DNA from 3 places in the Sporosarcina koreensis genome. Region 2 is predicted to be linked to each of the others. Evidence: riboswitches for the same ligand, from Rfam matches in the RefSeq annotation. Region 2 holds a riboswitch; each other region holds the start of a gene.
The links. A riboswitch is a leader RNA that binds a small molecule or an ion and turns the genes downstream of it on or off. The one in region 2 is predicted to bind lysine.

Region 1 (2,274 bases), 110 kb from region 2:
CGAATGAGCCCCACGAAGTCCCGGTAGAAAATGCCATTAAGCCCGCAAGGATAAACATAATGACGGGCAGGAAGTTAACGGGAACATTCGACTGCTCCACGACGCTAGACAGGAATGGTCCTGTTTCCAACACGCCGATCAAATGCGTCAACGCCCATGCAAAAATCAAGATGAGAATCGCCGGCATCATCGCACCCGCACCACTGAAAAATGCCTTACTTACGAGGCTATACGAAGCTGTCTCGTTTTTCCCCATTTGGGAAATGTACAGAACCGCTGCCAATAATGTTCCCGCTAGGCCACCTACGACCAATGACATCGGAACATCCGTGTTTTCGAAAATCGTCCAGATGCTCGTCGAGCCGCCGATGCGGTAGCCTGTCCAAATCATCATTCCTAATGTTACAACGACGAGTGTAATGATTGGCGCAATCAAATCAATGACACGTCCATGGGAGTGAATCGGGAAATCCTCTTTCAATTGACCAGGGATTTCTTTCTTCGGATCGAAAAGCTCTCCTTTTTCTTGGGCGCGCGTCTCATGTTTTTTCATTTCAAAGTAATCGTTATTCGTCCAAGCAAAGAAGAACACCATTGCCAATGTAGCGATGACATAAAAGTTCATCGGCGCCATCATTAGAAACGCGGACAGCGGCGAGTAGCTGATTGCAGCAGATGTGCCAAAAATCAGAGCCAATTGGCCGATCAGAAATGCTCCCCAGCTGGAAATCGGCGAAATAACGCAAATCGGTGCAGACGTTGAATCGATGAAATACGCCAATTTCGCCCTTGAAATACGGTGCTGGTCCGTAATTGGACGTGCGATTTGTCCGACCGCTAATGAATTGAAATAATCATCCACAAAAATAAGGATTCCGATCAGCACAGTGAGCAGCTTTGCACCGCGTCTCGTTTTAATGCGCTTGACCGCCCATTCCGCAAAAGCCCTGCTTCCGCCGGACAAGCTGACAAATGCCGTAATGACACCTAGTAATAAAATGAAGATCATGATGAAAATATTATAAACATTCAATTCCCCTTCAGACCAGAAAGAGACGATCATAGCAGTCCAAAGATTTTTCAACGTATCGACCGGTGCAAAACTGGCGACTAATAATGCTGCCGTCACAATTCCCGATCCAAGCGATAATAATACCCTTTTCGTCGCCAATACCATCACAATTGCCACGATTGGCGGTAAAATCGAAACCCAAGTGCCTATCATAAAAACATTCCTCCAATTTTTGATTGAAGAACTAGTAGTGGGGAAATCCAAAAGCGGATGGTGGCGGTTAACTGTGATAGGCATAAGGCAGAACTGCGAAACGGCGCTTTTTGCCTTGCAGCAGAGCTGACTTATGACCCGAGCAAATCGAACTGCAATGGGTTCGATTTGCCGTATTTCTGCGGTTTTTGCAGAATTTAAGGCAGCTTTCCACCACCAGGAGCTAGACGTAAAAAAAAACCGACACCCTTTGCACTAGAATGTGCATCAGGTGTCGGCTTATTCTACGATTCGTTTGAAAGATAATCTAAGATGTTTTATCTAACGTACGATCTGTAGCTCATCATGCGATATATGCATGACAGTGCCATTCCTATTCGGAATGACCCCAGCTTGGATGGGTCGGCGTTCCATTCCAGCTTCGGCAAAACTTCCTTTCACGGGCGGTCATCGATGCCAATCTCGCGTCCATTACTCATAAGCCTTGCAGCCTCTACCTAATCGGTGTTCCTCTTGTTATACTAGCATAACACAAATTTAGCATTTTTCAAGGGCCGTTATTGTTTACCGCCGGGATTGAATGGAACTTCAATTTGCGGAGGGTTGCCTCCGCCCCCATTATAAATTTGAGGAATCGGGCTTTGGATCAATCCGATGGCTACAGGTATCCGCTGTTCCACGACGCTTCTCCGTGTTGCTAGCGGAACGACGATCTGGACGTTGACTTTCACCAATATATTCACTTCAATCATTGCGTTATTGATGCCGAACTCTGTAATATCAGTCTCTACGTTCGTCTGTACTTCCCCGATGACATGAAACCGGATTGGTATTTTCGGTCCGAAGTTCCCGATCAGTGGAAGACCGGCAGCTTGCCCCATCGGTACAAAAAAGACGACCCCTCCGGAACCATCCATCGCTTTCGGATCGTATTCGATATTCTCGCTGAGCGGAAGCATTTCCAACTTACCGCTTTCCGCCATTTTGAGATGCGACTCCACAAGACCATGGATTTCCGCCCTTGTTTTATTGATGATTTCGGCATTAAG
Region 2 (2,274 bases):
CAGATTTATCTGCCCACTTTAAAGATGCTTTAGACCAAGTAGGCGATAATAAAATCATCTTCGGTCCAGGCTGTGTTGTCCCTTTAAGTATTCCAGAAGAAAAATTGATTCTTGCAAGAAAAATTGTAGAGAAATTAGAAGTAAATTAACTAGCTTAAACAATATAACATCAACAAATCCCCCACTTTAGAAATAATTCACATAAAATTAAGGGGAGCTTCTTTTACAAAAAGAAATAATAAAACGAGAACACAGCTAATCTTAAACTAGCTGTGTTCTCGTTTATTTTTAACCTACACATTAAATGATTATTTAATATGAACCTCTTCCAAGGCTCTTATACTTCAGCGACTACGCATGTAGCTTGCGATTCAGGCGCATCCATTTTCAACCAAATGCTGCTTCGCTTTTTCAAGTTCCTCTACGAAAACTTCCATTACGGGTCCGAGGTTGGTATCGCCTTCGAATAAGAAAATGTTATTGTTGTCCGTTCGGAATCCTACCTCATTGACAAAGCTCTTTTCAGGCTGTTTAAATCCAAAAACATTTTCGTAGAATAATTTTGCTTCCTCAACATTTTGCACTTGAAATCCGATGTTTTCCGATATTATATATTTCATAGAGCTCTTACTCCTTTCATCGCATGGTGAATTATAAATATTCTAACACATTCCCGCACTCCTGAAGAAGAGGAATGTGTAATACTTACCATTGCAATATGAATAATATCCGCCTATAATTTAAACATTAATTTAATACTCCCATTCACCGATGGGATAGAGGCTGCTGCTTATAAGAGTAGGACGGACGAGATTCTCTGAGATTGTTGACTCCGTGTGAAAGGATAAGTTGCCGAAGTGTGGGTAGATCATTGGATATCCATGCTGGTGATGTTTTCGAATAGGAACATCATTGTCACGTTTTCAACGTGGAGAACTATCTTCGGAAGGATTAACGCACATATCCAACAGCCGTCGATTTTCTTCGATGGCTGTTTTTTATGTACCTTCCCTGACAAAAAGGAGTGGACAACTTGGAGAATAATTTAACATCAACGAATACACCCCAATTAAAAAGAACATTAAAAGCCCGCCATCTGATGATGATTTCCCTTGGAGGTTCGATTGGAACTGGGATTTTCTTGGCAAGTGGAGGGGCAATCCATACTGCAGGGCCGGGAGGGGCATTGGTGGCGTATGCAGCTGTCGGGATCATGGTTTACTTCCTGATGACGAGCCTTGCGGAGATGGCGGCTTATATGCCTGTGGCGGGATCATTTAAAGAATATGCCACCCGATTCGTCGATCCGGCATTCGGGTTTGCGATCGGCTGGAACTATTGGTATAACTGGGCGATCACAATCGCCGCGGAACTGGCAGCGGTTGTCTTGATCATGAAATTCTGGTTTCCTGAAAGCCCTTCGTTCATATGGAGCGGGCTTGCCCTTCTGATCATGTTCGGCTTCAACTATATGTCCGTTAAAGGTTTTGGCGAAGCGGAATTTTGGTTTTCACTTATTAAAGTTGTGACGGTCATTATCTTCATCATTACCGGGTTTCTGATGATTTTTGGCATCATGGGCGGCGAAGCGATCGGCTTTTCAAACTTCACGATTGGCGATGCACCGTTCAACGGTGGATTCTTTGCCATCCTAGGCATTTTCATGGCAGCTGGGTTTTCATTCCAAGGTACGGAATTGCTTGGAGTCGCTGCCGGTGAAAGTGAAAACCCCGAAAAGACGATACCAAAAGCGGTGAACTCCGTATTTTGGCGCATCCTTCTTTTCTACGTCTTTGCGATTTTCGTCATCGGGATGATTATTCCGTATACCGATGCACGATTATTGAGTGAGTCGGTTTCTGTCAGCCCATTCACACTCGTTTTTGAACGGGCTGGATTTGCTTTTGCTGCTTCCGTTATGAACGCCATCATCTTGACTGCTGTATTATCTGCAGGTAATTCGGGGATGTACGCTTCAACGAGGATGCTTTGGGATTTGGCACGTAGTGGGAATGCACCGAAGTTCTTAGGGAAATTGGATAAGAGAGGCGTACCGGTCAATGCGTTGATCGCCACGACATTAGTCGGCTCCCTTGCCTTCCTATCGACTTTCTTCGGGGACGGTACGGTTTACGTCTGGTTGTTGAACGCATCGGGGATGGCTGGATTTGTTACTTGGCTAGGGATTGCAATCAGTCACTACCGCTTCAGAAGGGCCTATATTGCGCAGGGCGGTAATGTGTCAGATCTTCCTTATCGCGCAAAATGGTTCCC
Region 3 (2,274 bases), on a different contig from region 2:
CTCATTTAGGATGGATTATTTTCACCATTCTGCCGATCCCCTTAGGGAACTGACGATATTACATTGACCGTTCAATGTGCAACCATTGGGCGGTCTTTTTTACAATATTCTTTCTCTACCCCTACTATACGGATTCTATCCGAGTGGTTCAAGCCGTTCGAATGTACCAAAGACTGGGCTGACATATATTGAGGGCTTATAGGAACTTACGCAATTGCATTCACTTTTTCTTCATACATGGACAATGCCTGCTGCAATGAACGTTGCTGCTCTTCATTCAACGGGATCATCGGCAAACGGACGCCGCCGACTGGGACTCCTTTTAGGTTCAACGCCGCTTTGACTGGTGTTGGGTTAGGAGCTGCAAAGAGTGCTTTCATCATAGGCAACAGTCTGCGATGGTTGCTGGCAGCCTCTATCGTATTGCCGATTTTAAAGTTGCGGATCATTGTTTGCATTTCATTCCCCAACACATGGGCAGATACAGAAACGACGCCTGTACCGCCTATGGATAATACAGGAAGTGTCAGCGCATCGTCGCCGCTGTATAATGAAAAACCTTCTCGTGTACGTTCGATAATTTCGGCCATCGCGTCTAAATCACCGCTCGCCTCTTTGATGGCAACGATATTTTTTATTTCCGAAAGGCGGATGGTCGTTTCGACTGACATGTTGACAGCGCTGCGCCCGGGAATATTGTACAGCATGATCGGTAAAGAAGTGGCCGCTGCAATTGTCTTGAAATGTTGGTACAATCCTTCTTGGCAAGGCTTGTTATAGTATGGGGTGACGAGCATGATGCCGTCGACGCCTGCATCTTCCGCCTGCATCGTCAGTTCAATCGATTCCCGTGTATTATTCGAGCCTGTACCTGCAATGACCGGGACTCTTCCGTTCACAACGTCAACTGTAAACCTGAACAATTCGACCTTTTCTTCGTTCGATAACGTAGGGGATTCTCCTGTTGTTCCTGCTACCACCAAGGCATCCGATCCGTTGGCGATTAAATGATTGATCAGATTCCTTGTCGCTGGGAAATCAATTTCACCATGTTCATCAAAAGGTGTCACCATTGCTGTTACGATTTGTCCGAAATTCATTTTTTCTCCACATCCTGTCTTTTATTTTGGTAAATAAAATAGAGGGTGAAGGGCAATTGCAAATAGAACACAAAAAGCAACAACGAGGGCTCGTTGTTGCTTGAAATAATAAAATAAATTATTTCTTTGCATAAGATAGCCCTCCATATAGTTTCCTATATGACAATCCTGGACTTGTTCAACCCAGAACCAGCTTCGAGATCAATGAGTGTCTCTCCACTTCGGCAAATTCCCCTTTCCACAATCATCTTGGGACCTCATTGTCCTCCGATTGTGTACTGATGGTCTTTGCGCCTCTATCCTTACTTCAAAACTTGCGAAATAAGATATTGTTAAATTAACTATCACTATACAACGATTCGTATAAAATTGCAAGTGAAACGTGAAAATAAAGTGAATTCATTAATTGACTGTGCACGACAAAATTTATTCGGCTATCTTGAATTTGACGTCGCCGACGCCGATGTCGAGAGAGATGTCGATGATGACGTCTGCGCCTGCGTAGGCATCATTCACGTAAACACCCTCGTTCTGCTTGGTAAGATCCTTCAAATCCACTCTTCCGATCCCTTTCGAAGCGTTCACCCTAACGCCGACCTCTCTTGGAAGGATGATTGTCACGTCGCCGACACCTAAGTCCATTTTAGCCCGGAAGCCTTTTTTCCAATCGCCGCTCAGATCGATAACGGATTCACCGACACCCGCGTCGATGGAAAGGCTGTTTAATTGGAGTCCTTGAAGTTTCAATCTCGATTTCGAAACACCCATATCAACGTTCAAGTCGATAGGAATGTCATTTGTCAATTGAAGGTCCCATTCGTTATCGACCTTGCGTTTATTGAATCCCAACCTTGTTCCCGAGCCTTGTTTAATTTTGACGTTGCCGACGTCCTGCCGTTTCTTATACGACACTTTCGGCTCAAGTCTTTTGTGGTTATAGGAAAACTCCCCACTGATCCATTCCGGAGAACCGCCCTCGATGTAAAGGTTGCCGACCCCGAAGTCGATGTCCACATCCAACGCCTTCGCTTTATCCTTTTCAATCGAAATCTCATTTCCGCTAGCTTTTGCAAACCAGTTGTTATACCCGTAGATGCCGATCACAACGAGAAAACCTGTCAGCAACGCGGTCCATAAAAGTTTATTCATCTTCATTTCTCCTTCATCCCCATTT

Region 1: linked by a shared signal. The riboswitch ahead of ACFPTP_RS05025 (Na+/H+ antiporter NhaC family protein) and the one ahead of ACFPTP_RS04490 (amino acid permease) in region 2 are both predicted to bind lysine.
Region 3: linked by a shared signal. The riboswitch ahead of dapA (4-hydroxy-tetrahydrodipicolinate synthase) and the one ahead of ACFPTP_RS04490 (amino acid permease) in region 2 are both predicted to bind lysine.

What each region holds. Positions count from the first base shown of each region.
Region 1 covers NZ_JBHSNP010000009.1:235,377-237,650, reverse strand. The annotation lists gene ACFPTP_RS05025 (Na+/H+ antiporter NhaC family protein) at 1-1,225, opposite strand, end outside; lysine riboswitch at 1,554-1,729, opposite strand; gene yunB (sporulation protein YunB) at 1,783-2,274, opposite strand, start outside.
Region 2 covers NZ_JBHSNP010000009.1:121,715-123,988, reverse strand. The annotation lists gene ACFPTP_RS04500 (uroporphyrinogen decarboxylase family protein) at 1-149, shown strand, start outside; gene ACFPTP_RS04495 (VOC family protein) at 372-620, opposite strand; lysine riboswitch at 770-947, shown strand; gene ACFPTP_RS04490 (amino acid permease) at 1,025-2,274, shown strand, end outside.
Region 3 covers NZ_JBHSNP010000002.1:224,049-226,322, forward strand. The annotation lists gene dapA (4-hydroxy-tetrahydrodipicolinate synthase) at 207-1,100, opposite strand; lysine riboswitch at 1,229-1,407, opposite strand; gene ACFPTP_RS01100 (toast rack family protein) at 1,527-2,249, opposite strand.